2 regions of the Janibacter sp. Y6 genome follow, and region 1 is predicted to be linked to the other one. Evidence: predicted binding sites of a transcription regulator. Region 1 holds the regulator's gene; the other holds the start of a gene.
The links. The regulator LexA, encoded in region 1, represses DNA repair genes until DNA is damaged. The targets are predictions, from matches to a motif close to TCGAACANNTGTTCGA.
Positions count from the first base shown of each region.

Region 2: a site for LexA is predicted at 4,419-4,434, ahead of ruvC (crossover junction endodeoxyribonuclease RuvC). Genes of this name have one in related genera too.

Region 1 covers NZ_JAKLYZ010000001.1:661,858-672,479, forward strand. Annotated here, with positions in the region: gene L6241_RS03060 (hypothetical protein) at 1-1,093, shown strand, start outside; gene L6241_RS03065 (helix-turn-helix domain-containing protein) at 1,090-1,788, shown strand; gene L6241_RS03070 (hypothetical protein) at 1,830-2,336, opposite strand; gene L6241_RS03075 (hypothetical protein) at 2,333-2,815, opposite strand; gene L6241_RS03080 (nucleotidyltransferase domain-containing protein) at 2,905-3,921, opposite strand; gene L6241_RS03085 (vitamin B12-dependent ribonucleotide reductase) at 4,263-7,172, opposite strand; gene nrdR (transcriptional regulator NrdR) at 7,314-7,784, opposite strand; gene L6241_RS03095 (LysM peptidoglycan-binding domain-containing protein) at 8,185-8,574, opposite strand; gene lexA (transcriptional repressor LexA) at 8,821-9,561, shown strand; gene L6241_RS03105 (NAD-dependent protein deacetylase) at 9,633-10,469, opposite strand.
Region 2 covers NZ_JAKLYZ010000001.1:300,580-318,945, reverse strand. Annotated here, with positions in the region: gene L6241_RS01540 (hypothetical protein) at 1-545, shown strand, start outside; gene fdhD (formate dehydrogenase accessory sulfurtransferase FdhD) at 596-1,429, opposite strand; gene L6241_RS01530 (hypothetical protein) at 1,555-2,928, shown strand; gene L6241_RS01525 (GNAT family N-acetyltransferase) at 2,948-3,466, opposite strand; gene L6241_RS01520 (YebC/PmpR family DNA-binding transcriptional regulator) at 3,560-4,336, shown strand; gene ruvC (crossover junction endodeoxyribonuclease RuvC) at 4,450-5,013, shown strand; gene ruvA (Holliday junction branch migration protein RuvA) at 5,010-5,606, shown strand; gene ruvB (Holliday junction branch migration DNA helicase RuvB) at 5,603-6,772, shown strand; gene yajC (preprotein translocase subunit YajC) at 6,917-7,306, shown strand; gene secD (protein translocase subunit SecD) at 7,306-9,264, shown strand; gene secF (protein translocase subunit SecF) at 9,261-10,484, shown strand; gene L6241_RS01485 (adenine phosphoribosyltransferase) at 10,481-11,032, shown strand; gene L6241_RS01480 (bifunctional (p)ppGpp synthetase/guanosine-3',5'-bis(diphosphate) 3'-pyrophosphohydrolase) at 11,042-13,363, shown strand; gene L6241_RS01475 (DUF349 domain-containing protein) at 13,369-14,778, opposite strand; gene L6241_RS01470 (MBL fold metallo-hydrolase) at 14,827-15,531, shown strand; gene hisS (histidine--tRNA ligase) at 15,534-16,889, shown strand; gene L6241_RS01460 (helix-turn-helix domain-containing protein) at 16,834-17,466, opposite strand; gene L6241_RS01455 (hypothetical protein) at 17,735-18,366, opposite strand, start outside.

The sequences.
Region 1 (10,622 bases):
TCAAGAGCTGACCGGCTTCGGTCGTCCCGGCGAGGGCAGCTGGGAGCTGGCCACCGTCGCCGTCCTTGCCGAGAACATCGGTCACGTCATCGTCCTCGACCCGTGGCTGCTCACGCACACCCTGCTGGGCGAGCTCATCGAACGTCTCCAGGCCACCGGAGCGGTCCTCTGGCTGGTCGGGCGAGGCGCATTCAGCGACGACCACCGCGATGTCGTCGACCGGTGGACCACGACGGTGATCGACGCCGACGCCTTCCGCGCGGCGTGGGCCGACCGGCCGAGTGGTCCACGACCGGCGACCGGGACGTCATCGCAAGGCACCGACGACTTCCCGATCCATGTTCCTGACGTGGACTTCACGCTGTTCCGCGCGGCTTGCCGAGACCAGCTCACCGCTGAGGAGTTCAGTGCAGTCGACACCCACTTCCGCACGTGCGCGGCGACCGCGCGGGAGTGGTTCCAGACACACCTCGGGCCTGAGACCCTGGTGAACGAGGAAGCGTTGGCCGCCCGGCTGCACGAGCAGTGGCACCAGTCCCCCACGACTGCGCACTTCATTGTCGCGGTCCGCGCGTTCGAGGTTGCCGCGTTCTCCATCGACTGGCAGCTGCAGGTCGACCTGCCCCAGCTCGTCGGCACTGCCCGGGTCAGCCCGCACGTTGCGGAACGTTCCCCGCAGGTCTGGGCGCGGTTGCGCGGCTACGCCAGCCCGCACCGAGGCGCCGTGTGCGCACTGACCGCAGCAGGTATCGACCTCGCCGACCAGCCGGCCCTGACCGTCGAGTCCATCACCGGACGCGGCCGGGAGGTCGTCACTCCGGATGGTCGCCGCATCGACGTCGAGGACGGCGCAGCACCCTACCTGTTCGCGCAGAAGCTGGCTCGCCTCCTGCAAGGAGCACCCGGCGATGCCCCGCTGCTGATCAACGACACGGGCGCAGCCCTTCGAGAGCGTGCCCTCGCCGACATCCTCACCACTGCCCGCATCGAGCTCGGTCTCAACCTCGTGGGTCTGCGCGCCGAACGACGTCAACCCACCGGCGACCGGTGGCTGACCCGATGGGGCCTCAGCATCCAGGAGCTCCGCCGATGACCACCGTGGCCCTCCACGCCGAGCGGATCCGCGCGCGACGCCTCGAGCTCGCTCTCTCCGAACGGGAGGTCGCCTCCCGGTGGGGCGTCAGCACCGCCGTCCTGCGCAGCGTCGAAGCCCGTCGCGTCGACGCCGACCTCACCCTCGGTCAGGTCGCCAAGCTCGCCGACATTCTCGGCCTCGGCCTCGACGAAGTCATCGGCATCCCCACGGCCCCGATCACAGATGACAGCCTCGCGGCGGACGTCGAACTCCTGGGGTCGGTCCTCGCTGACATCCGTGTGCTCGTGCCCGTGGAAGGCATCGCTGCGGCCCTGTCCTGGGACCTGGACCGGGTCCACCGGGCCCTCGATGAACTCGACCGTCGCCTTGAGCCAATCGGACTGCGCGTCCACCGCCTCGGTCACGACGTGCGCATCGCTAGACGGGTCACCGTGGCCAGCGAGGAGCAGCTTCGCGCGGTGTGGCGTCGGCACTTTGCGGTCCGTAGCCTCGCACCGGTGCAAGCCCGTCTACTCCTGCAGATCCGCGACGGCAAGGTCAAGATCAGCGGCAACAAGGACACCGAGAAGGTCCGCCTCCCCGAGCTCGCAAACGCCGGACTCATCCAGCCTGCGGACGCCAGCACCGGGACGAACGCCAAGTGGGAGCTGACCGATGATGTCCGGTTCAGCGTGCTCCTCGGTGAACTGTGACGTCTTCACGGCCAGCCGTGGGCCGTGTCCACTGGGCACGTCTACTGCGGCCCGACGTCCTTCCGCATCGCCGCCTCGATCCTGCCGCGGGCGGCGTCGCAACGGTTCCGGCGGAGCGCGGTTCCCAGGGGAATCTTGTGGTCTTGACGGATGGGCTTGGCCTTCCAGGCCCTGCTGATGTCGCGGCCTGCCTCCGCCCGTGCCGCTGCTACGTACTCTCGGTAGGCATCGGCCACCTGCGGACTTGCAGAGATGTTGAGCAGGGCTTGGTGATACGCGAGCCGGCTCTGCACATCGTTGATGTGGTTGGTGAGACGTTCCCGTGCGTCGGGACCCCTCTCACGACGGATCACTCGATAGGGCGCTTCGATGTAGTCCTCGACTGCTGACAGGGCATCCGCGTAGATCTTCGACCTTTCGACTCTGCGCTGCTCGCGCTGCTGCCGCCGGTAGCCCTCGACGGCGACGGCGGCGGCGATGAGCGCCGCAAGGATGACTGCGAGGTCCGCGTGATCGAAGCCGCGAATGAAGCAGATGACCTCGTTCATCGCTGCCGTCCGCGCGCCTGCTCGCGTGCTGCCCGGCGCCGGTCCTGGGGAAAGCCGTGACCCTCTTCATCTAGGGGCCACTCGTGACCGGCTCGGACCATGTCTTCCGCGACGACCTGGTTGGTGATGATGTGGGCGAGTGAGATCAGTCCCTTGTCGTGGGTCCACCTGCGCTCGGGGACGTCACGCGGGTACCACAGGCACATGGAGCCGTCGGGGTTTCGGTGGTTGGGCACCACTTCGCTCATGGCCAGATGCATGTGCCTGGGCAGCAATCGCGGCGTGCGGGCAGGCAGCCCGCCGAAGACCCTGGGCGAGTCCATCGCTGGAAGCCCGTAGGTTTCCAGCGTCCCGCTTGGCTCGAATATCGCTACTGCCTCGAATGGCTCAGCCCGGGCGGGCGCCTCAAGGGTCATCCAGAACGCAACCCATGACGGCGCGAGCACCGTCGACACGTCGAGCTGCGGCCAGTCACGCATGCCTGCCAGGAGAGACCTGCGCCACTCCCCATCCCATCCGTACCACGGCCGCGACGGAGTGCTACGCAGGAGCGCTGCGCCGCCCCTGATCACGACTCGAGTCGCCAAGACTTGGTCGGGACGAACGGTGCGGCTCGTCCGACTCCCAAGTTCTGGCGCGCCCTCTTGTCCGCAGCGATCTCGGCGTAGACGTCCTCGGCGAGGGGCGGGGGAAGAGTCTCCGGGTCTCCCAGCCACTTGCTGAGCTCGTCGTGGGCCTGGACCGGGTGTCCATCCTTCTCGTGAGCGATGGCCGACTGGAGGTGCGTGCAGGCTCGCTTGAGGCGCTTGACGACCTCGTCCTTGTCGAGGTTGGTCTTGATAGGTCCGGGTGCTACCCCAGTCGGATCAGGCGTCTCACGATCAACCAGCTCGGCTGCGGCGTACTCGTACCACGCTGCCAGGCCCTCAAGCTCGGTCATCGGTCCGGACAGGCAGCCCAGCGCGAGGGCCTTGATGTTCCATGAGCACAGGGGCTCCTTGTGGTGCTTGTTCCAATGCTTGACCAGACGAACTACACGGGCAAAGACCGAGTCGGTGTCCTTGATGGCACGGAGCACCAGCCGAGTGTGCTCCTCAGGGTGCGACCGGTCCCACGAGTCGTCCTTGGGGATGTACAGACCATCGCCCTGGGGGTAGTCGACCGCGACGATGACGTCAGCCGTGAAGTCCTGGGCTCCGGGAGTGACAGGGTCACGGAACCGCACGAGGATCGAGCGACGGCGGTTCTTGTACTCCACCTGCAGGTCTTCGTACTGCTCCTTGAGCCCCTCCCGGATCGCCTGGGCGGCACGCTCGATCAGTACTCCCGGCCCATCTCCTGCAGGACCGTACTGGCGGTCGGGATCGGGAACGACGACGCCGAGGTCGACGTCTGACAGCGGGCTGAGCGCGTCGCCGTGCGCGACGCTGCCGTTGACGTAGGAGCGAGATCCTGCGAACTCGGACTCCAAGCACTTGATGATGGCGCTTCGGCGTGTACGTGCCTCCACGAGCTCTTCGTCGCTGACCTCGATGGCCGCTCGGGCGTCACGGAGCAACTGCTCCAGGGTGGGCTGATCGGACATGCTCTGCTCTCTTCCTTGCTGGTGGGCCATTCGGCCGGGACTGGTTGACAACCAGAAGAGCGAGCGTGGTCTGATGGATGTGCACCATCCGCGGTTCAGGTTCCACCTGCTCTGCCCTCGTTGCGCCCGGTTGCCCCCGGGCGCTTCGTGGTTTCTGGCGTACTGACGATGTTCAGTTGTACGTCTTGCCACCGACAGCGCCCCGGTCCCCTGCAGTGGGGTCCGGGGCGCTGTGGGTTATCGGCTTGTCACTTCGTCACTGACAAAGTGATCACGAATGTCACCGCGCAACCGATGACACCTCGCGCAACTCCCCGGTGACATTCCGATGCGCGTCGACATCAGCTGCAGCCGCTGGTGGAGCCGCAGCCCTCGCAGACGTAGCAGGAGCCGGCGGGGCGCATCTTCGTCCCGCAGGTCATGCACATCGGCGCGTCGGCGGTCTTGCCCTGGAACTTCTCCAGCAGCTCGGCCGAGCTGTGGATCTGGCCGCTGACCTCACGGGCGGAGGCGGCGCCAGCGCCCGAGGTGACCTCGGCCGCGTGCTCCTCGACCGGGGCGTCGGCCTTCTTCGAGGACGGGGCGGCGGACTGGCTGTAGGTCTCCAGCTCGTCCTCGAGGTCCTCGTCGTCCTCGTTCGGCGCGGCCGCGTAGGACCCCGTCTCGAGCTGGCGGGCGCGCTCCTCGGCGGTGTGGATGCCCATGAAGGAGCGGGTCTCGAAGTCGAGGTAGTCCAGCGCGAGGCGACGGAAGACGTAGTCCATGATCGACTGCGCCATCCGCACGTCCGGGTCGTCGGTCATGCCGGCCGGCTCGAAGCGCAGGTTGGTGAACTTCTCGACGTAGGTCTCGAGCGGCACGCCGTGCTGCAGCGCGATGGAGATCGCGATGGAGAAGGCGTCCATGAGACCGGCGAGGGTCGAGCCCTGCTTGCCGAACTTGAGGAAGATCTCGCCGAGCTCGCCGTCGTCGTACGTGCCCGACGTGAGGTAGCCCTCGGCCCCGCCGACGGCGAAGGACGTGGTCTGCGAGGTGCGGCGCTTGGGCAGACGACGACGCAGCGGGCGGTACTCGACGACCTTCTCCGGCTCCGCGGCCTCGGTCTTCGCGTCCTTGGCGTCCTTCGCGTCCTTGGCGGTCGAGCCGCCGTCGGAGAGCGGCTGGCCGACCTTGCAGTTGTCGCGGTAGACCGCGAGCGCCTTGAGCCCGAGCTTCCAGCCCTGGATGTAGACGTCCTCGATCTCCTCGACGGTCGCGTCCTCCGGCAGGTTGACCGTCTTGCTGATCGCGCCGGAGAGGAAGGGCTGGGTCGCCGCCATCATCCGCACGTGACCCATCGGGCTGATCGAGCGCGCACCCATCGCGGTGTCGAAGACCTCGTAGTGCTCGGTCTTCAGCCCGGGGGCGTCGATGACGTGGCCCTTGTCGGCGATGTACTCGACGATCGCCTCGACGGTTTCCTGCGCGTAGCCGAGCTTCTTCAGCGCGCGCGGGATGGTGAGGTTGACGATCTGCATCGAGCCGCCGCCGACGAGCTTCTTGAACTTCACGAGCGAGAAGTCCGGCTCGATGCCGGTGGTGTCGCAGTCCATCATGAAGCCGATGGTGCCGGTGGGCGCGAGGACCGAGGCCTGCGCGTTGCGGTACCCGTTCTTCTCGCCGAGCGTGATGACGGCGTCCCACGCCTTCGTCGCGGCCGCGTGGATGTCCTTGTCCATCGTGTGCAGCGTGCGGACCTGGTCGTTCGCCGCCTGGTGCTTGCGCATGACGCGCTTGTGGGCGTCGGCGTTGCGGGCGTACCCGGCGTAGGGGCCGACGACCGCGGCGAGCTCGGCGGAGCGCTTGTAGGCGGCACCGGTGAGCAGCGAGGTGATCGACGCGGCGAGGGCGCGGCCGCCGTCGGAGTCGTAGCCGTGGCCGGTCGCCATGAGCAGCGCACCGAGGTTGGCGTAGCCGATGCCCAGCTGACGGTAGTCACGGGTCGTCTCGCCGATCGGCTCGGTCGGGAAGTCCGCGAAGCAGATGGAGATGTCCATCGCGGTGATGACGAGCTCGGCGACCTTCTGGAAGGTCGCGACGTCGAAGGTGTCGTCGTCGCGCAGGAACTTCAGCAGGTTGAGCGAGGCGAGGTTGCAGCTGGAGTTGTCGAGCGACATGTACTCGCTGCACGGGTTGGACGCGGTGATCCGGCCCGTCTCGGGGTTGGTGTGCCAGTCGTTGATCGTGTCGTCGTACTGGATGCCCGGGTCGGCGCACTCCCACGCGGCCTTGGCGATCTTGCCCATGAGCTCACGGGCGTCGACGGTGGAGATGACCGAGCCGTCCTTGCGGGAGGTGAGCCCGAAGTCGGTGCCGTCCTCGACCGCACGCATGAACTCGTCGCTGACGCGCACCGAGTTGTTCGCGTTCTGGTACTGGACCGAGACGATGTCGGCGCCGCCGAGGTCCATGTCGAAGCCCGCGTCGCGCAGGGCCCGGATCTTGTCCTCCTCGCGGGCCTTGGTCTCGACGAACTCCTCGATGTCCGGGTGGTCGACGTCGAGGACGACCATCTTCGCCGCGCGACGCGTGGCGCCACCGGACTTGATGGTGCCCGCCGACGCGTCGGCACCGCGCATGAAGCTCACGGGGCCGGAGGCGGTGCCGCCGGAGGAGAGCAGCTCCTTGCTGGAGCGGATGCGGGAGAGGTTGAGGCCGGCGCCGGAGCCGCCCTTGAAGATGAAGCCCTCTTCCTTGTACCAGTTGAGGATCGAGTCCATCGAGTCGTCGACGGAGAGGATGAAGCACGCCGAGACCTGCTGGGGGCTCTTCGTGCCGACGTTGAACCACACCGGGGAGTTGAAGCTGAAGACCTGGTGGAGCAGGGCGTAGGTCAGCTCGTGCTCGAAGATCTCCGCGTCGGCCGGGGTCGCGAAGTAGCCGTGGTCCTTGCCCGCCTTGACGTAGGTGAGCACGACGCGGTCGATGAGCTGCTTGAGACCCTGCTCGCGCTCGGGCGTGCCGACGGCGCCGCGGAAGTACTTCGTCGTGACGATGGTGCTCGCGTTGGCGGACCAGAAGTCGGGGAACTCGACGCCGCGCTGCTCGAAGATCGTCGCGCCGGTCTTCCAGTTCTGCTGGACGACGTCGCGCTTCTCCCAGGTCACCTCGTCGTAGGGGTGGACGCCCTCGGTGGTGTAGATGCGCTCGACCGTGATCCCGCGGTTCTTCGCGGATCGACGGGTGCTGGGCTTGCCGGCGGTCTCGGTCATGGTCCCTCTCTCGGTGGTGCGGGTCTGCAGGTGGTGCTGCTCATGTGGTGCTGTGTGGTGCGGGCGGCGTGCAAGGGAAGACCTCGCATCAAGCGTGTCACCGGGTACCGACAGCCCGATCGCGTGCCGGTACCCGGGGGTCTAGGGGGCGTCCTGCGCGAGGGCGGCGTGCTCGGCGCGCAGCAGGGTGATGGCGGCCTCGAAGTCCTCGAGCGAGTCGAAGGCCTGGTAGACGCTCGCGAAGCGCAGGTAGGCGACCTCGTCGAGCTCGCGCAGCGGGCCCAGGATCGCCATCCCGATCTCGTGGGCGTCGATCTCGGCGCTGCCCTGCGCCCGTACGGCCTCTTCGACGCGCTGGGCGAGCAGGGCCAGCTGGTCCTCGGTGACCGGTCGGCCCTGGCAGGCCTTGCGGACGCCGACGAGGACCTTGGCCCGGCTGAAGGGCTCCGCCGCGCCCGAGCGCTTCGTCACGCTCAGGCTCGCGCTCTCGAGCGTGGTGAAGCGCCGGTTGCACTCGGGGCACTGCCGACGCCGACGGATCGAGGACCCGTCGTCGGCCGTGCGCGAGTCGATGACGCGAGAGTCGGTGTGACGGCAGAAGGGGCAGTGCACGATGCTCTCCTCTCGGGCACGGTGGCACAGGTCGGGCACCGGCTGACCTGCACGAGGCGGGTCGCCGGCTGTGGACCGGGGTGTGGATCAGGGCGGTTCTGCTGTGGACATCTGTCGACAACCGGTGGACAACTCCGCCTCACATGTGCACTACATGTGGACGAATGACATCGGTGTAACCACTAGATGTAGTGCCATTTCATCACGCCCACCACCACGCACGCAAGACCCGGCGAGCCCCCGGGCGGGGAGGCCCGAGATACCGGGCGACACGCCGGTGCCAGGCCCCGCCGACGGCCGGCGGGGACAGCACGACGGCCGCACCCGGTGGAGGTGCGGCCGTCGCCGTCGCCCGGGTCGGGTCGAGGGACCCGGGTGGTCTGGTGATCCGTCGAGACGGTCAGCGCGTCGGGATGACGAGCTCCTGGCCGGCGTGGACGAAGGGGGTGCTCAGCGCGTTCTCCGAGCGGATGGCCGAGACGGCCGCGCTCGTGGGGACGCCGGGCATCTGGCTGGCGGCGACGTCGCTGAGGGTCTGCCCCTGCTCGACGGTGACGGTCGTGGCCGCAGCGGCCTCGCCGCCCGCGGTCGCGATGCCGGTGCCGAGCGCGAGCAGCGCCGCGACGGCGATCGTCGTGAGCGCGAGGCGACCCCGCCGGGTCACCCGCAGCTCGGTGGGGACGTCGGTCCCCGTCGGCACGGACACGAGGTGGCGCTCGGCCCGGCGCGGGTCGCGCAGCGCCGAGGGCCGGGCAGCGTGCTGCGGGGCCTGGACGGTGAGTGCGCTCATGGTCTCCTCCTGGTCGTCTGGTCGAACCGGTGTTCGACGAGGCGTCTGCACGATGTCTAGCACAGGTGTTCGAGCGAGAACAAGACACGCTCGAACATGTGTTTGATCTAGACCGGGCCGAGCACTACCGTCGGCCACACGGGAGAGACAACCAGCGAGCACCGACAACGCTGTCCTCCCCCGCAGGAGCAGGCCACCAGCCGCCCCCTCACGGGTCGCGGCGCGAGCGAGACAGCGAGGGGCGCGATGAGCGAGGACAACATCCGCACGTTGCCGGTGCGGGACAACGGCGAGGGGCTGACCGCCCGGCAGGTCAAGGTCCTCGAGGTGATCCGCAGCGCGGTCGCGACGCGGGGCTACCCGCCGAGCCTGCGCGAGATCGGCGACGCGGTCGGGCTGACCAGCCCGAGCTCGGTGGCCCACCAGCTGACCGCGCTCGAGCGCAAGGGCTACCTGCGCCGTGACCCCAACCGGCCCCGCGCCATCGAGGTCGTCTCGCCCGAGGCGTCCCGCTCCCCCGAGGGCGACGCGCAGACGCACGACATCGCCGGCTACCGCGGTGGCGCCAGCCCCCAGGACCCCGACGCGACGGGCAGCGGCGACGCCCACCCCGCCGCGACGTACGTGCCGGTGCTCGGCCAGATCGCCGCGGGCGTGCCAATCGTCGCCGAGGAGAGCGTCGAGGAGGTCTTCCCCCTGCCGAAGCAGGTCGTCGGCGAGGGCTCCCTCTTCCTCCTGCGCGTCGTCGGCGACTCGATGATCGAGGCCGCGATCTGCGACGGCGACTGGGTCGTCGTGCGCCAGCAGCCGACGGCCGACAACGGCGACATCGTCGCGGCGATGCTCGACGACGAGGCGACGGTCAAGACCTTCAAGCGACGTGACGGCAAGGTGTGGCTGCTCCCCCACAACCCCGCCTTCGAGCCGATCGACGGCGACCACGCGACGATCCTCGGCAAGGTCACCGCGGTCCTGCGCCGCATCTGAGCCTGGCGCGCCGCCCCGGCCGGACGGGCCCGCCCTGCACGGGGCGGGCCCGTCGCGCGTGACGGGGCCGCTCAGCCGACCTCGGTGCTCGCGCGCACCAGGGCGTCCAGGCTCGTGTCGAGCGAGCCGTCGACCCGGTGGGTCGCGAGGTCGTCACCGCGCGTGCGTCCCCTCGTGATGATGACGACCGGCGTGCCGAGCTTGGCGGCCCGCCGCACGAACCGCAGGCCGGACATCACCTGCAGGCTCGACCCGAGCACGAGCAGGCTCGGCGCCGCCTCCGTGAGCGCGAAGCAGTGCTCGACCAGGGGCTTGTCGACCGACCCGCCGAAGAAGACGACATCGGGCTTGAGCATGTCGGACCCGCACACGAGGCAGAGCGGCGCCTCGAAGGCCTCGACCTCGACCTCCTCGAGGCGCACGTCGCCGTCGGGTCGGATCTCGTCGCTGTCCGCGTCGAAGCCGGGGTTGCGCTGCGCCATCCGCTCGTCGAGCGCGGCCCGGGCCTCCCGGGCGCCGCACGCGAGGCAGACCACCTCGGCCAGGCTCCCGTGCAGCTCGACGACACCGGTGCTGCCGGCCGCCTGGTGCAGGCCGTCGACGTTCTGGGTGATGACGCCGCCCACCTGACCGCGCTCCTGCAGGTGCGTGACGAGCTCGTGGGCGCGGTTGGGCCGGGCCGCGCTGAAGCGGCGCCACCCCACATAGCTGCGCGCCCAGTAGCGCCGCCGGGCGGCGCTGCTGCCGATGAACTCCGACAGGTGCATCGGCGTCACCCGGCGCGTGCCGTCCGGACCGCGGTAGTCGGGGATCCCCGAGTCGGTCGACATCCCCGCGCCGGTGAGGGCCAGCGCCGGCCCGCGGCTCAGCACGTCGGCGATCTCGCGGAAGGTCTCGGGGGTGCTCACCGCACCAGTATCCGCCCCGCGCGGCCGCGGGCGTCGCGCGAGGACCTGACCGTCGCCTGCGGGGCGTCCGCCCAGGTCAGAGCCCCGAGATACCACCCCGAAGGCTGTAGTGCGCTCGCGGACCCGGCTCGCCGGAGGTCACTAGCGTCCACA
Region 2 (18,366 bases), 360 kb from region 1:
CCGCAGCCGTCGTCTCCCTCCTCGCCTGGTACCTCAGCTACTCCGCGGCCCGGCTCGACCGCCTCCACGCGAAGGTCGAGGGCGCGCTGTCGGCGCTCGACGCCGCGCTCGTGCGACGTGCCGAGGCCGCCCTCGAGGTCGCCAACTCCGGCGCCGTCGACCCGGCGACGGGCTTCCTCGTCGCGGCGGCGGCGAGCCAGTCGCTCGAGCGCACGACGGAGCGGACCTTCGAGACCGACCTCCTCGAGGGGCAGCACTTCGCCGGGCGCGAAGGGGTGGAGTCCGAGCTCACCGAGACCCTGGGCGCGGCGCTCGGCCCCGAGGTCGTCGCGCAGGTGCAGGCCGACGGGGGAGCGGGCGCCGCGGCGCTCGAGCGTCTCCACGCGGCCGCGCTGCGGGTGCAGCTGGCCCGTCGCTTCCACAACGACGCGGTCAAGGAGGTCCAGCGGGTGCGCAGCAAGCGTGTCGTGCGATGGTTCCGCCTCGCCGGTCATGCCGAGCTGCCGCAGACCGTCGAGTTCGACGACGCGCTCGCCGCACGCTGACCCCTTCGGGCCCCGCCCCCGTCGTCCCGTCGAGGCGGTCGGGACCGGCCTCAGGAGGCCGCGGGGGCGTCGGCCGCGCCCTGGCGGACGCGCTCGGGCGAGGTGACGACGGTGAGCCGGTCGTCGCGGGCGAAGGCGACGAGCGTGAGACCGAGCTGGTCGGCCGCGTCCGCGGCCAGGCTCGAGGGCGCCGAGACGCAGGCGAGCACGCTGACGCCGGCGACGGCGGCCTTCGCGACGATCTCGAAGCTCGCGCGCGAGCTGACGACGAGTAGGGGAGCGGGCGGGGCCTCGTCGAGGACGAGCCGGCCGAGCACCTTGTCGACGGCGTTGTGCCGGCCGACGTCCTCGCGGGCGTGGAGCACCTCGCCCTGCGCGCTCGCGACGGCCGCGCCGTGGACGCCGCCGGTCTTGCCGAAGAGGGTCTGCGCCTCGCGCAGCCCGTCGAGGGCCCGGGTGATCGCCGCCGGCTCGACCTCGACGTCGGCGTGCTCGACCCGTGAGGCGAGGAGCACCCGCTCCGCGACGGCGTCGATGGTGCTCGACCCGCAGAGCCCGCAGCCGCCGTAAGAGGCGAGGTTGCGCTGGCCGCTCAGGGGCACGCCGGGGGCGCGGGTGAGCGCGACGTCGAGGACGTTGAGGGTCGTGGTGTCCGAGCAGTACCGCATGACCTGGACGTCCTCGCGCGAGGTGATGACGCCCTCGGAGCGCAGCAGCCCGTGGGCGAGCTCGACGTCGTCGCCCGGGGTGCGCATCGTCAGGGTGAAGGGCTCGCCGTCGACCCGGATCTCCAGCGGCTCCTCGACGGCGAGGGTGTCGACCCGCCGGTCGACCTCGCCGGCGCGGTACCGGGTCACCGGGCGTCGTGCGCTGCGACCTGCCATGGGCACCTCCTGTGCTCGTCCTCCCCAGGATGCCATCATCTGGTTGACACCATGCACAGTGATGCACGATCCTCGCCCAGGCGTCGCTCGATGCCACGTCGCAGGGGTTGCAGGGGTTGGGGATCGTGATGCGTTCGCTCGTCCGGCGGGCGGCAGCTGTGCTGCTCGCCGTGCTCGTCATGTCCACCGGTGCGTGGGGCGCCGCCGCACCCGCGTCCGCGGCCGACCCGGCGCCGCCGGACCGCAACGTCATCGGCGGCTGTCTCCTGCGCTTCGACGGGGCGGGCACGCCCTTCCTCTCGCCGTCGCTCGGCCGGCCGTGCATCGGCGCCGTCTCCGTGACCCGGACCGGTCTGGGAGACCTCGAGGTCCGGCTGGCCCCGGGGGCGCGGTACCCCCAGACCCGGCTCCTGGTTAGCGCCGACACGACCCTGGCCTCACGAGGGATCACCGTCGGTGCCTCTCGCAGCCCCCGCTCGATTGCGCTGCGCTTCTTCGACTCCAGGAGCGGCAAGCGGGTCGACATGCGCAGCACGGCGCAGCGCGCCCGGGTCGTCCGCGGCGGCGCGTCCTTCGGCTGGCTCGGCCGCAGCGCCGTCGACGCACGACAGCTCGACCCCGGTGTCGACGCGTACGGGCGCTACCACGACCGGCTCGCGACGGACGACCAGACGGTGGCCGGCGGGTGCGTCATCCGCTTCGGCTCCGCCGGGCCGAAGATCCACGCCAACAGCAGCCACCACTGCACCGGGGTGCGCAGCGTCGGGATCAGCAGCCTGGGCCGGGTGCGCATCCGCTACTCCGACGAGCAGCGGGGGAGCACGGTCAACGTCTCGGCCGACGCCGACGAGACCCTCGTGCGCCGCGGCATCATCACCGGCATCAGCTCCTCGCCCACCGAGCTGCACGTCGACCTCTTCGACACGCGCTCGAAGCGGCGGATCGACCTCCGCCGTCCCGCCGACCGCAAGGTCATGGCGGGTGCCTACGCGAACATGTGGGTCGCCTGGACCAAGACCACCGCCCGACCCGGGCTGGCCAACGCGACGACGACCCCCGCCCTGGACAAGTACGGCGACTTCGTCCACGGCTCGGCGCCCGCGGGCGGCGTGCGCCAGACCGGGTGCGAGGTGCGCTTCGGCGGCACCGGTGCGCACCCGTCGATCATCTCGACGTCCGCGAGCAGCTGCACGGGCGCGGCGTCCGTGTCCGTGGGCCCCGGGGGCACCCTGCGGGTGGTGGCCGCGGCGGGGAGGTCGGGTCCGATCATCACGACGACGACGGTGTCGAGCCGCTCCGCGGCCGACTACGGCATCCGGGCCGGCGCCTCGGGGGGCGTGGGGGACACCGACTACCGCTTCTACAGCATCCGGCTCGGTCGCACCCTGGACCTGCGCAAGGCCGCCGACCGCGACCTCTTCCGACGCACGGACGCAGCGGTCGTCCTCGGCTGGAGCCGGACGGCCCCGGTGCCGGTGGCGGTACCTGCCAGGGGCTAGCCGTGCCACCCGCCGGGAGCTAGCCCGGCAGGGTCATGAGGACGAGGTCGGGCGCGTCGTCGGGCTGCCAGGACGCGCGGGCCCGCGACAGCTCGACCCAGCCAAGGCCGCGGTACATCGCCAGCGCGGCGTCGTTGACCGGCAGGACGTCGAGCACGGGCTGGAGGTCGAGCGCACGGCTGCGCGCGACCGCCTCGCCGATGAGGGCGCGCCCGATGCCTCGACGCCGGGCCCGGCTCGCGACGACGAGGACCGAGACGACCGCGAGCTCCCCGGCCGGTCGGCCGGTGCCCTGCGACCACGCCGCCGCGTGCTCGTCGACGTCGGCCCGGGTGAGCGAGACGTGCCCGAGCAGGCCCTCGTCGTCCTCGGCCACCCACGTCTCGATCTCGCCCGGGCGCACGAGGAAGTCCTCGACGGGGAAGGGCAGCGGCCACCGGTAGGGGTAGCGGCTCTGCGGCTGCTGCTCGCCGACGAGGTCGACGAGGGCGGGCAGGTCTGCGGCCGCCCGCGGCCGCATGACGAGGGGTCGGTCCATGGCCGCAGCCTAGGCACGCCCGCCGACGGCGCACCCGGCGACTACAGTTGGCCGTCGATCAGGTCACCGCGAGCAGCAGCAGAGGGAGTCTTAGTGTCCGGCCACTCCAAGTGGGCAACCACGAAGCACAAGAAGGCGGCGATCGACGCCAAGCGCGGCAAGCTCTTCGCCAAGCTCATCAAGAACATCGAGGTCGCCGCGCGCACCGGCGGTGGCGACCCCGCGGGCAACCCGACGCTCTACGACGCCATCCAGAAGGCGAAGAAGTCCTCGGTCCCCAACAACAACATCGACAACGCGGTCAAGCGCGGGTCGGGGGCCACCGCGGGCGGGGCCGACTGGGAGACCATCGTCTACGAGGGCTACGCGCCCGGCGGCGTCGCCGTCTTCGTCGAGTGCCTCACCGACAACCGCAACCGCGCCGCGGCCGAGGTGCGCACCGCGCTGTCCCGCAACGGCGGCCAGCTCGCCGACCCGGGCTCGGTGGCCTACGTCTTCGACCGCAAGGGCGTCGTCATGGTCCCCAAGGCCCAGGGCGAGGGCAAGCCCGACGCGACCGAGGACGGCCTGCTCGAGATCGTCCTCGAGGCCGGCGCCGAGGAGATCAACGACCACGGCGACGTCTTCCAGGTCGTCTCCGAGGCCACCGACTTCATCGCCGTGCGCACCGCGCTCCAGGACGCCGGGGTCGACTACGACTCGGCCGAGGCCTCGTGGGTGCCCAACCTCCAGGTCCCGCTCGACGCCGACGGCGCGCGCAAGATGATCCGCGTCGTCGAGGCCCTCGAGGACAGCGACGACGTCCAGGACGTCTACGTCAACGGCGACATCCCCGACGAGGTCCTCGCCGAGCTCGAGTCCGACGACTGAGGTCGCCCGCCGGGCAGGTCCTCGCACCGGGCCGGACGCGTGTCGCTGACGACGCCGTCCGGCCCGTCTGCGTAGGTTGGTCCCGAACAGGTGTTCGGTCGAAGGGAGATGTCGTGCGCGTCCTCGGGGTGGATCCCGGTCTCACCCGGTGCGGGCTGTCGGTCGTCGACGTCGGCGTCCGGGGCGACCTCGCACCGAGCGGGGCCCGCCCGCGGATGGTCGCCGTCGGCGTCGTGCGCACGACCTCCGAGCGCGCGACCGGCGACCGGCTGGCCTACCTCGCCGACGAGCTCGACACGTGGCTCGACCGCTTCGAGCCCGATGTCGTCGCCATCGAGCGGGTCTACGTCGCCGAGCACGTGCCGACGGTCATGACGACCGCGATGGCGAGCGGCCTGGTGCACCTCGCCGCCGCGCGCCGCGGTCTCGTCACCCACGAGCACACCCCGACCGAGGTCAAGGCCGCGGTCACCGGCTCGGGACGCGCCGACAAGGCGCAGGTCACCTCGATGATCACCCGCGTCCTCGGCCTGCCCGAGGCGCCCCGCCCGGCCGACGCGGCCGACGCGCTCGCCGTCGCCATCTGCCACGCCTGGCGCGGCGGGGGGTCGGCCCGGCTCGAGCAGGCCGTCGCCTCCGAGCGGGCCCGGCTCGCGGCGAAGGGGGTCGGCGCGTGATCGCCTCCGTGACCGGCAGCGCCCAGCACGTCGGCCTCGACCGCGTCGTCGTCTCCGTCGGCGGTGTGGGCATGCTCGTGCACACCCCGCCGGCCGTCGCCGCCGCGTGCCGCACCGGCTCCGAGGTGACCCTCGCGACCTCGCTCGTCGTGCGCGAGGACTCGCTCACCCTCTACGGCTTCGACGCGGACGGCACGCGCGACACCTTCGAGCTGCTCATGACGGTCTCGGGCGTCGGGCCGCGCGTCGCGCTCGCGATCCTGTCCGTGCTCACCCCGGACACTCTCGCGGCCGCCGTCGGCAGCGAGGACGTGCGCACCCTGACGAAAGTCCCCGGCATCGGCAAGAAGGGCGCCGAGCGCCTCGTGCTCGAGCTGCGCGACAGGATCGGCGTCGTGCCCGGTGCCGTCGCGTCGGCCCCGGTCGAGCCGGTCGTCGCCCCGTGGCGCACCCAGGTGCTCGAGGCCCTCGTCGGCCTGGGCTACTCGGCGTCGCAGGCCGAGGGCGCGCTCGACCGCGCAGCGGCCGGTCTCGGCGACGCGCCAGACGTCTCCGCCGCCCTGCGCGCCGCCCTGCGAGAGCTCGCCGGATGAGCCGCGACGGCTTCACCTCCGAGATCCGCGAGGTCGAGGAGCCCGCCGGCGGCGGGCCGGCCGACGGCCCCGTGAGCCCGCCCGGCGGCCCGGCGAGCCTGCCCGACGGGTCGTACGACGCGACGGCGCGCATCGTCGACGCCGCGGCCGAGGACGACACCGCGGTCGAGGCGGCGCTGCGCCCGAAGCGGCTCGTCGACTTCCCCGGCCAGACGAAGGTGCGCGACCAGCTCGGGCTCGTCCTCGAGGCGGCACGACGCCGTGCCGCGCCCCCGGACCACGTCCTGCTCTCCGGCCCGCCCGGGCTGGGCAAGACGACGCTGGCGATGATCGTCGGCGCCGAGCTCGGCCAGCCGGTGCGGGTCACCTCCGGCCCGGCGATCCAGCACGCGGGGGACCTCGCGGCGATCCTGTCCTCGCTCGCCGAGGGCGAGGTGCTCTTCCTCGACGAGATCCACCGCATGTCGCGCCCGGCCGAGGAGATGCTCTACCTCGCGATGGAGGACTTCCGCGTCGACGTCGTCGTCGGCAAGGGGCCCGGGGCGACCGCGATCCCGCTCGAGCTGCCGCCCTTCACCGTCGTCGGCGCGACGACCCGGGCCGGGCTGCTGCCCGCGCCCCTGCGCGACCGCTTCGGCTTCACCGGCCATCTCGACTATTACGAGACCGCCGACCTCGAGACGATCCTGCACCGCTCGGCCGGGCTGCTCCAGGTCGACGCGGACGCCGCCGGCATCGCCGAGATCGCCCGCCGCTCGCGGGGGACGCCCCGCATCGCCAACCGGCTGCTGCGCCGGGTGCGGGACTGGGCGCAGGTGCACGGCGACCACGTCGTCGACGCCCGCTCCGCCCAGGCCGCGCTCACCCTCTTCGACGTCGACGACGCCGGTCTCGACCGGCTCGACCGCGGGGTGCTCGAGGTCCTGTGCACCCGCTTCGGCGGCGGCCCGACCGGTCTGTCGACGCTCGCCGTCGCCGTCGGCGAGGAGACCGACACCGTCGAGACGGTCGCCGAGCCCTATCTCGTGCGCACCGGCTACCTCGCCCGCACCCCCCGCGGCCGGGTCGCCACGGCGCTGGCCTGGCGCCACCTCGGGCTCGCCGTGCCCGACGGGCTGGCCCAGGGGATGCTTCCGGTCGACGAGCCCGGGCGCTTCGGCGGCTGAGCCACCGGTCAGCGGGCTCGGCGCGTCAGGTCAGGCGGTCCGCAGATCGCTGGCCTACACTGCGAGATCGGCCCGGGTGTCCCGGGCCGTGCTGCCGTCCGGCGGCGTGTCCTGTCTCCGTCTGCGAAGGTCTGCTGAACTCCCATGAACGACGGCTCGTTCGCCAGCCTGCTCATCCTGCTGCTCCCGCTCCTGCTCATCGTCTTCATGGTCTTCTCGGGGCGTCGGCGCCAGCGGACGATGCAGGACTTCCAGAGCTCCCTCGCCGTCGGCGAGAAGGTCGTGCTGACCTCGGGCGTCTACGGCACCATCACCGGCACCGACGAGGGGGTCCTCCACCTCGAGATCGCCCCAGGGACGGTCATCCGCGTCGACCGGCGTGCCGTCGGCGTGCGCGAGGCCGAGATGTCTCGCGGCCAGGTCGCCGGCACCGCCGCCGCGCGCGGCGAGGAGCCTGCCGACGACCCGGTCCAGGAGCCCGTCGTGACCGCTGAGAGCGCCGTGGACGACGAGGGCCAGCGGGGCCGGCCGTGATGGCCGACCGCGGCGCGGCTCGCGCCGCGAAGGCCAAGGACGCGGCCAAGCGCACCCTCATCGCGCTCTTCGTCATGGGCGCCGCTCTGACCGCCGTCCTCGGCTTCGGCGTCGCCCGCTCCGACGCGACGTGGGCGCCCCGTCTCGGCCTCGACCTCCAGGGCGGCACGCAGTTCATCCTCGAGCCCGTCGTCGAGGGCGGGCAGCGGGTGAGCTCGCAGCAGCTCGACCAGGCCCGCGACATCATCGTCCAGCGCATCGACGCCCAGGGCACGAGCGGTGCCGAGGTGACCACCCTCGGCGGCGAGAACATCGTCGTCGCGATGGCCGGTCGCCCCACCGAGGCCCAGCGCCAGGCGATCACGAGCGCCTCGCAGATGCAGTTCCGCCCGGTCCTCGCGACCGCGCCCGGCACGACCGAGCCCGCCCCCGGCAGCACCGGGTCGTCCTCGGGCTCGGCCACCTCCGGCTCCGGCTCGTCCTCGAGCAGCACGAGCGGCTCGACGACCCGGTCCAACCCCTCGGCGAGCAACGCCTCGCCGACGTCCGCGTCCCGCGACGAGGCCCGCACGGCTCCCGCCGGGAGCGCCGCGACGACGTCGACCACCCCCTCCGGCAGCGGCTCGTCCTCCGGCAGCGCCTCCTCGACGCCGTCCTCGGGGGGCTCCGCCTCCGGCTCGGCCTCGTCGACCCCCTCGGCCACCGGGGAGCCCACGGCCCCCGCGCAGGGCGGGTGGACCCCTTCGGCCAAGCCCGACGGCCCCACCGACCCGAACAACATCTCGACCGGTCTGTACCGCGAGTTCACCGAGCTCGACTGCGCGCAGCGCTCCGACGAGCGGCCCGCGACCGACCCGAAGAAGGCGATCACCGCCTGCTCCGAGGACGGCGCGACGAAGTACGTCCTCGGCCCGCAGATGGTCGCCGGCGCCGACATCAAGGACGCCTCGGCCGGGTACCAGACGACCCAGCAGGGTCAGGTCACCAACACCGTCGAGATCCAGCTGACCTTCGGCGGCGACGGCGTCCAGCGCTACGCGCAGGTCTCGCGCGACCTCCTCGCCCTGCCGAGCCTGTCGCAGGCCAGCCCGATCAACCCGCCGGGGTCGTACAACGCCCTCGCGACGGTCTACGACGGCACCGTCCTCGTCGCCCCAGGGTTCAACGAGGCGATCCCGAACGGCACCGCCTCGATCACCGGCAACTTCACCATCGAGGAGGCGCGCGCCCTCGCCCAGTCGCTGAAGTTCGGCGCGCTGCCCATCACCTTCGAGACCAACCAGGCCGTGACGATCAGCCCGACGCTCGGCTCGGAGCAGCTGCGCTACGGCATCATCGCCGGGCTCATCGGTCTGCTCCTCGTCATCGTCTACTCGGTCGCGCAGTACCGGGCGCTCGCCCTCGTGACGATCGGCTCGATGGTCGTCGCCTTCGCCTTCACGTACCTCTTCATCGCGCTGCTCGCGTGGGGCTACAACTTCCGTCTCGACATGGCGGGGGTCACCGGGCTCATCATCGCGATCGGCGTCACCGCGGACTCCTTCATCGTCTACTTCGAGAGAGTCCGTGACGAGCTGCGCGAAGGGAGGAACCTGCGGGCCGCGGTCGAGGCCGGCTGGGCGCGTGCCAAGCGCACCATCCTCGTGGCCGACGGCGTGAACTTCATCGCCGCGATCGTCCTGTACGTCCTCGCGAGCTCCGGCGTGCGCGGCTTCGCCTTCACCCTGGGCCTGACGACGGCCATCGACCTCGCGGTCTTCTGGCTCTTCACCCACCCGCTGCTCACCCTGCTCGCCCGCCGCACGTTCTTCGCCTCCGGCCACCCGTGGTCCGGCTTCGAGGTCGAGTCCCTGCACAACGCCGGCGTGCGCTACAAGGGCCGCGGCCAGTTCGACGTCCCGGAGGAGCGCAAGCCCGCCCGACCCGGCGTCACGAGCGACGGAGGTGCGGTCGTATGAGCCGCATGGCCGACTTCGGCAACGACCTGTACACCGGCAAGCGCTCCATCGACTTCGTCGGCAAGGCGAAGACCTGGTACGCGATCAGTGCCGTCATCATGCTCATCGCCCTCGCCGGCTTCGGCGTGCGCGGGCTCAACCTCGGTCTCGAGTTCGAGGGCGGCTCGGAGTTCCGCGTCTCGACGACGCAGACGAGCGGCGACTACCAGCAGGAGGCGACCGACGCGGTCCGCGAGGTCGCCGGCCCGGCGGCCTCGGCGAACGTCACGCTCATCGGCGGCAACCAGGTCCGCGTGCAGACCGAGAAGCTGCCCGAGACCGAGATGAACGACGTGGGCTCCCAGCTCGCGCAGACCTTCGGCGTGCAGGCCTCCGACGTCACCCAGAACACGATCGGGGCGTCGTGGGGCGCGTCGGTGAGCCAGCAGGCGCTGCGCGCGCTCGTCGTCTTCCTCGTCATCACCGCCGCGCTCATGGCGGTGTACTACCGCAACTGGAAGATGTCGCTCGCGGCGATGGTCGCGCTCGCGCACGACATGCTCATCACCGTCGGCATCTACACGTGGTCGGGCTTCGAGGTCTCGCCAGCGACGGTCATCGGCTTCCTCACCGTCCTCGGGTACTCGCTCTACGACACCGTCGTCGTCTTCGACAAGGTCCGCGAGAACACCTCCGACGCCTTCGAGACGAGGCGTCAGACCTTCGCGGAGTCGGCGAACCTCGCCGTCAACCAGACGCTCGTGCGCTCGATCAACACGACGGTCATCGCCGTGCTGCCGATCATCGCGGTCCTCGCGGTCGGCTTCGCGCGGGTCGGTCCCGGCACGCTGCTCGACCTCTCGCTCGCGCTCTTCGTCGGCATGGTCGTCGGTGCCTTCTCGTCGGTCTACATCGCGACGCCGCTGCTCGTGCTCCTGCGCCGGCGCGACGCCGACATCGTCGAGCTCGACAAGGTCGCCTCGAGGCACCACGAGCGGGTCGGCGACCGCACGCCGGCCACGGTCGGTGCACCGGCGGGGGCCGGTGCGTCCGACGCATCGTCGAGCCCGCTGCGGTCCTCGAGCGCGACCACGCCGACGCGGGGGGACGGCGCGGAGGCGCCGGTCACCCCTTCGCCCGACCCCGACGCCGAGCAGACGGTCACCGGGCGCGCCGTGCACCGCTACGCCCAGTCCGGCCCGCGCAACCAGCCCCGGCGCACGCCGCGGTCGAAGCGATGAGCTCGACGGCGTCCGCGTCGCGCGAGCAGACCGCTGAGCTGGTCTCGGGCCTGCTGCGCGACATCCCGGACTTCCCCGAGCCGGGGGTGCTCTTCAAGGACATCACCCCGCTCGTCGCCGACGGCCCTGCGCTGGCCCAGGTGTGCGAGGCGCTCGCCGCCCCGTACCGCGACGCCGGGATCACGACGGTCGTCGGGCTCGAGGCGCGGGGCTTCATCTTCGGCACCGCGGTCGCCCTGGCCCTCGGCGCGGGCTTCGTGCCGGTGCGCAAGGCGGGCAAGCTGCCCGGCGCGACGGTGAGCCTCGACTACGCTCTCGAGTACGGCACCGCCCGGATCGAGGTCCACGAGGACTGCGTCACGCCGGGGGAGCGGGTCCTCGTCGTCGACGACGTGCTCGCGACCGGCGGCACCGCCGCTGCGGCGGCCGAGCTGCTCGAGCAGGTGGGGGCCGAGGTCGTGGCGATCGAGGTCGTCGTCGAGCTCGCGGCGCTCGCCGGCCGCTCCCGTCTGGAGGGGCGTGAGGTCGGGGCCCTGCTGACGGTCTAGGCTCTGCGCATGAGCGAGCCGAGAGCGTCGTCGGGGTCTGCCGGAGGGGGCTTCTCCCCGCGTCAGCTCGCGCGCGCCTCGCTCGCCCGGATCGGCACCCGCTCGCAGCCGACGAGCACTCCCGAGCTCGAGCCGCTGCTCCAGGTCGTGCGCTCGACGCACCCGAAGGCCGACCTGTCGATCATCGAGCAGGCCTACCAGGTCGCCGCGCGCGCCCACGAGGGCCAGCGCCGCAAGAGCGGCGACCCCTACATCACCCACCCGCTCGCGGTGACGACGATCCTCGCCGAGCTCGGCATGACGCCGGTGACGCTCGCCGCGGCCCTGCTCCACGACACCGTCGAGGACACCTCGTACTCGCTCGAGGCGCTCGAGGAGGACTTCGGCTCCGAGATCGCCAAGCTCGTCGACGGGGTGACCAAGCTCGACAAGGTCACCTACGGCGACGCCGCGCAGGCCGAGACGGTGCGCAAGATGGTCGTCGCGATGGCCCGCGACATCCGCGTCCTCGTCATCAAGCTCGCCGACCGGCTCCACAACGCCCGCACGTGGAAGTACGTCTCGCCCGGCTCGGCGCAGCGCAAGGCCCAGGAGACCCTCGAGATCTACGCGCCGCTGGCCCACCGCCTCGGCATGAACACCATCAAGTGGGAGCTCGAGGACCTCTCCTTCGCCACGCTCTACCCGAAGGTGTACGACGAGATCGTGCGCCTCGTCGCCGAGCGCGCGCCCGCCCGCGAGGAGTACCTCGCGACGGTGCGCGCCCAGGTCGTCCTCGACCTGCGCGAGGCGCGGATCAACGCGACGGTCACCGGCCGCCCGAAGCACTACTACTCCGTGTACCAGAAGATGATCGTCGGCGGCCGCGAGTTCGGCGAGATCTACGACCTCGTCGCCGTGCGCGTGCTCGTCGACACGGTCCGCGACTGCTACGCCGCGCTGGGCGCGCTGCACGCCCGGTGGAACCCCCTGCCGGGGCGCTTCAAGGACTACATCTCGCTGCCGAAGTTCAACATGTACCAGTCGTTGCACACGACGGTCATCGGGCCGCAGGGCAAGCCGGTCGAGATCCAGATCCGCACCCACGCGATGCACCGCCGCGCCGAGTACGGCGTCGCCGCGCACTGGAAGTACAAGGATGACCCCACCGCCCGCGCCGGCGCCGCCGGCAGCGAGGACACCGGGGCCGTCTCGGAGATGGCCTGGCTGCGCCAGCTGCTCGACTGGCAGCGCGAGACCGCCGACCCCGGCGAGTTCCTCGACTCGCTGCGCTACGAGATCAACGCCCGCGAGGTCTACGTCTTCACGCCGAAGGGGCAGGTCATCGCCCTGCCGGCCGGCTCGACGCCGGTGGACTTCGCCTACGCGGTCCACACCGAGGTCGGGCACCGCACGATCGGCGGACGGGTCAACGGCCGTCTCGTGCCCCTGGACTCCACGCTCGAGACCGGTGACGTCGTCGAGGTGCTCACGAGCAAGGCCGAGGGTGCCGGGCCGTCGCGCGACTGGCTGAGCTTCGTGCGCTCGCCGCGCGCCCGCAACAAGATCCGGCACTGGTTCTCGCGCGAGCGCAAGGAGGAGATGGCCGAGGCCGGCAAGGAGTCGATCGCCCGGGTCATCCGCAAGCAGAACCTGCCGCTCCAGCGCCTGCTCACCCACGAGAGCCTCGCGAGCGTCGCCGACGAGCTGCGCCACCCGGACGTCGACGGCCTCTACGCGGCGGTCGGCGAGGGCCACGTCTCTGCCCAGCACGTCGTCTCGCGGCTCATCGCGTCGGCCGGCGGGCGCGAGGGCGCGACCGAGGACCTCGCCGAGGCGACCATGCCCGGCCCGATCGCCACGCGGCGCCGCAGCTCCGGCGACCCCGGGGTCGTCGTCAAGGGCATGGACGACGTGTGGGTCAAGCTCGCGCGCTGCTGCACGCCCGTGCCCGGCGACGAGATCATGGGCTTCATCACCCGCGGCAACGGCGTCTCGGTCCACCGGACCGACTGCACGAACGCCGGCTCGCTGCGCCGCGAGGCCGAGCGGCTCATCGACGTCGAGTGGACGTCGAGCAGCAACAACCTCTTCCTCGTCCAGATCCAGGTCGAGGCGCTCGACCGCAGCCGGCTGCTCTCCGACGTCACCCGGGTGCTCTCCGACAGCTCGGTGAACATCCTCTCGGCGACGGTGCACACGAGCCGTGACCGCGTGGCCAAGCTGCGCTTCGCCTTCGAGATGGGCGACCCGACCCACCTGGCCCATGTCCTGGGCCAGGTGAAGCGGATCGACGGCGTCTTCGACGCCTACCGGCTGACCGGCGGGCGCCCGGGCGCCGAGGAGGAGTAGCCCCCTCAGCCCCCGAGCTCGTCGGCGCCGGCCTGGGCCATGGCGAGCAGCGAGCGGCTCGACTCGAGCTCGCCCTCGAGGCGGCGGCGGCGACCGGCGTCGTCGGTCGCGGCGACCTGCTCCTCGAGCTCGGCGATCTTGGCCTGGAGCTGGCTGACGAGGCTGTTCGCGCGGGCGGACAACTCGGGGTTGCTCTTCTTCCAGCGGGTGTCCTCGGCGTCGCGCACGGACTGCTCGACGGCGCGCAGGCCTTTCTCCATCCGGTCGACGTCGCCGCGGGGCACCTTGCCGGCGGCCTCCCAGCGCTCCTGGATCGAGCGCAGCGCCCCCTTCGTCGCGCCGAGGTCCTTGATCGGCAGGAGGGCCTGGGCCTCGACGAGGAGGCGCTCCTTGACCTCGAGGTTGCCACGGAAGCTCTCGTCCTCGCGGGCCTGCTCCTCGTCCTTGGCGGTGAAGAAGGCGTCCTGGGCGGCGCGGAAGCGCTCCCACAGGGCGTCGTCGTCCTTGCGGCCGGCGCGGCCGGCGTGACGCCACTGGTCCATGAGGCGCTTGTAGGCGCCGGCGGTCTGTCCCCAGTCGGTGCTCGTCGACAGGCGCTCGGCCTCGGCGACGAGCGCCTCCTTGGTCGCCTTGACCTCGCCACGGCTCGACTCGAGCTCGGCGAAGTGGTGACGACGGCCCTTGTCGAAGGAGTTGCGGGCCTTCGAGAAGCGCTGCCACAGCGCCGACTCGACGTCCTTGTCCAGGCGCACGCCGGACTTCTGGTGGGTCTTCCACGTGTCGAGCAGCTCACGCATGCGGGCGGTCGAGGACTTCCACTGGATGCGCTCGACGGGCTGGGCGGCGATGGACTCGGCCTCGGCGACGATCGCCTCGCGCTCGGCGGCGGCGGCCTTCTTGGCCTCGGCGCGCTGGGCGCTCTCGCGGGAGCGCTTGTCGGCCAGCCCGGTCTCGACCTCGGCGACGAGGGCGGCCAGCGCCGGCAGGTCGCCGACGACGTCGGCACCCTCGGCGTGGGTCTTCAGGGCACCCAGGCCGTCGGCGATCTCCTTGGCGGTGACCTCCGGGGCGTCGAGACGCTGGCGCAGCAGGGTGGCGGAGGCGTGCAGCTCGTCGTACTTGCGGGCGAAGTAGAGCAGCGCCTGCTCCGGCGTCGCGCCCGGGTAGGAGCCGACGGCGCGCTCGCCGTCGCCCTCGCGGACGTAGACCGTGCCCTCGTCGTCGACGCGGCCGAAGGCGGCCGACGCCGAGTGGTCCGTCTCGATCACCGGGGGGACCGGGACCGCGGCGGGTCGACGGGGCGCCATCCGTGCCATCGCGGCGGGGGAGGGGGCCGAAGGGGTGGGGCTGGGGGCGTCGTGCACCTCGGGCGTGGTGTCCGGGGCGTCAGTCGGCTCAGGGGTCTGCTCGCTCACGAGACGCGAGCCTAGCCGCACGACGCGCGCTGGGTAGGCTCACTCCTCGTGCTGACCGTGACCTTCCCTGCAGCCGCCTTCGGCACCAACTGCTACGTCGTCGCCCCCGGGCCCGGCGAGGAGTGCGTGATCGTCGACCCGGGCATCGGTGTCGAGGAGACCCTGCGCGAGGTGCTCGCCGAGCACCGGCTGCGTCCCGCGGCCGTCCTGCTCACCCACGGGCACGTCGACCACGTGTACTCCGTGACCCCGGTGTGCGGGGGCGAGCTCGCCGCCTACATCCACTCCGAGGACCGCTACCGGCTCGTCGACCCGCTCGGCGGCAGCTCGCTCGGTCCGGGCCTGCTCGGGATGCTCGAGCAGCAGTTCGGCACCCAGGCGACGTGGCGCGAGCCGGAGCATGTCGTCGAGGTGCGCGACGCGGAGCGGGTGAGCGTCGCCGGGCTCGAGCTCGACGTCGTCCACGCGCCCGGTCACACCGAGGGCTCGGTGATGTTCGCCCTCGACGGCGTGCCGGTCGGCGTGCCCGACGAGGCGCAGGTCGACTGCACGCTCATCACCGGTGACGTCCTCTTCGCCGGCTCCATCGGGCGCACGGACCTGCCCGGTGGCAGCCACGAGGCGATGATGCGCAGCCTCCGCCACGCCGTCGCCCCGCGCGCCGACTCCAGCCTCGTCCTGCCGGGCCACGGCCCGGCGACCACCCTCGGCCGTGAGAAGGCCACCAACCCCTACCTGCAGGACATCGCGTGAGCATTTCTGGCCCCACCGCACGAGCCACCAAGATCACCCCGCTGTCGGGCTTCCCGGAGCACCTGCCCCAGGACCGGGTCGTCGAGCAGCACTTCATCGACGTCATCCGCTCGACCTTCGAGCTGCACGGCTTCCCGGGCATCGAGACCCGGGCGGTCGAGCCGGTCGAGCGGCTGCTCGGCAAGGGCGGTGACGCCGACAAGGAGATCTACGCGGTCTCGCGGCTCGCCGGCGAGCCGGGGGAGCGCGGCGACGCCGAGCTCGGTCTGCACTTCGACCTCACCGTCCCCTTCGCCCGTTACGTCGTCGAGCACGCGGGCCGGCTGAGCTTCCCCTTCCGCCGCCACCAGATCCAGAAGGTGTGGCGCGGGGAGCGGCCCCAGGAGGGCCGCTTCCGGGAGTTCACGCAGTGCGACATCGACGTCGTCGACGTCGGCGAGCTCGCGCCCCACTTCGAGGCCGAGGTGCCGCTCGTCATGGCGGAGATCTTCGCCGCGCTGCCCGTCCCGCCGATGGTCATCCAGGTGAACAACCGGATGATCCCCGAGGGCTTCTACCGCGGGCTGGGCATCGAGGACGTCGCGGGCACGCTGCGCGTCGTCGACAAGCTCGACAAGATCGGCCCGGCGAAGGTCGCCGCCCTGCTCGTCGACGCCGGGCTGTCCCAGGAGCAGGCCGACGCCGTGCTGCGCCTGGCCCAGATCCGCACCGAGGACGCCTCCTTCGTCGAGCAGGTGCGCGCGCTCGGCGTCGAGCACCCCGTCCTCGACGAGGGCCTGGCGGCGCTGCGGGCCGTCATCGAGACCGGGATGGCCAACGCCCCCGGCGCGATGGTCGCCGACCTGCGGATCGCGCGCGGCCTGGACTACTACACGGGCACGGTCTACGAGACCCAGGTCGTCGGCCACGAGGACTGGGGCAGCTTCTGCTCCGGCGGGCGCTACGACACCCTCGCCACCGACGGGCGCACGACCTACCCGGGCGTGGGGATCTCCATCGGCCTGTCCCGCCTGCTCGCGCTGCTCCTGCGCGAGGGGCTCGTCGCGGCCACCCGCATGTCGCCGGCGGCCGTCCTCGTCGCGGTCCTCGACGAGGGGTCACGCCCCGCCTCCGTCGCCGTCGCCACCGCCCTGCGCTCGCGCGGCATCGCCTGCGAGGTCGCCCCCTCGGCGGCCAAGCTCGGCAAGCAGATCCGGCACGCCGAGCGGCGGGGCATCCCCTTCGTGTGGTTCGTCGACGCCGGCGAGGGCGGCGACCAGGTCAAGGACATCCGCTCGGGCGAGCAGGTCGACGCCGACCCCGTCACCTGGCAGTGCCCGCCCGAGGACCTGCGTCCCCGCGTCGTCGCCGCGGGCTGACGACCACCGCGCCGTAGTCGTCGCGCTGCACGACGACGTCGGCGCTCGGCGGGGGTCGGCGGCCACGGACGCCGAGCGCGAGGAGGTCGACGAAGCCCCAGCGAGCCGCTTCCAGGCCACCGACCTCCCCGGCGGGCATGACGACGAGGCGGTGCCCGCACAGCTGCAGGATCTCTGCGACGGAGGCCAGACGCATCCGGCCTGCACCTGCCTCGACCCGGGCGACGGCGGACTTGCTCCACCCGATCTCGTCGGCGAGCTCGCGCTGACTCCATCCCCGCGCCCGCCGATGGTCACGCAGGACCAGACCGACGACATCGCTCGTGCTGAGCCGGGCCCGCACCTCGAGGAGCTCGTCGTGGCGCAGCGGCAGGTGAGGACCGGCCCGCACGACCCGGGGGCCGAGGACAGACGGCTCGTCGACGACGCCCGGGCCGTAGAGGCAGTCCAGGCAGTCGTCGCACTCGCCCGGTGCGGGGCAGAGCTCGCAGTCGAACGGGCACGGCTCGAGCCCCGGCTCCGGCTCCGGCTCCGGGCGCCCCCGACCGGCGAGCAAGGCCACGAGATCGACGTCCATCGACCCATCGTGGGGCGCACGTCGACCCTCGATCGCCGCCCCGGGTCGCCTGTGGACGAGCGCCACCACGCACGGCCGGCTGTGGAGGGCCGTGACCGCGCCACCTCCCGGGGGTGCGCACCAGGTCGGACGGCTGCGTGGCTAGGGCGCTGCCCCGTACGGACGGGGCAGCGCCCTAGTCAGCCGACGACCTCCTCCGGGTGCAGCGACAGGACGACCCGCGGCGCGGGCGGGGCGAAGGGGGCAGGAAGGGGGGAGGGCAGCGGGTTCAGCTCACGGAGTCGGTGCCGGTGGGGCGGGGCGGGCGCAGGCCTGCGTCGCGCAGCTCGAGCAGGGCGAGGGCGCGCACGACGTCGGGGTCACGGCGGCGCCAGGCGCCGACGGGGTCGGGCGAGATGGCGGCGAGCCGCGGCATCGGCTGGCCGGCCATCGCCCGCAGCGCGAAGAGGTCGAGGTCGGCGTCGGAGTCCATGAAGCGCTGGGCGGCCGTCGCGTGCCGCACGAAGCGGTAGCGCAGGGTGCCCCACACGAGCAGGACGAGGACGATCGGGACGACGGCGGTGACGAGCCCGAGCGCGGTGGACAGGCGCTCGACGGCGTCGACGAGGTCGCGTCCCGCGGACTCGATGTCCGTTCCGGCGCCGGCCGCCTCGCGGAAGGGCGTGGCGACCTTGTCGTCGACGAGCGGCAGGTCGTCGACGCCGTTGCCGGCGCTCGTCATCTTCTCGCGGAAGCCCGAGCCGGCGCCCTCGAGCCGTCGTCCGGGCTCCGCGAGACGCATCGTCACGTCGTGCACGGTGCGGCCGGCCCAGACCCAGCCCCACACCCACGCGATCATCAGCAGGTCGGAGACGACCTGGGCGGTGCGGCGGGCCGGCAGGTCGGCGTAGAGCTTCATCG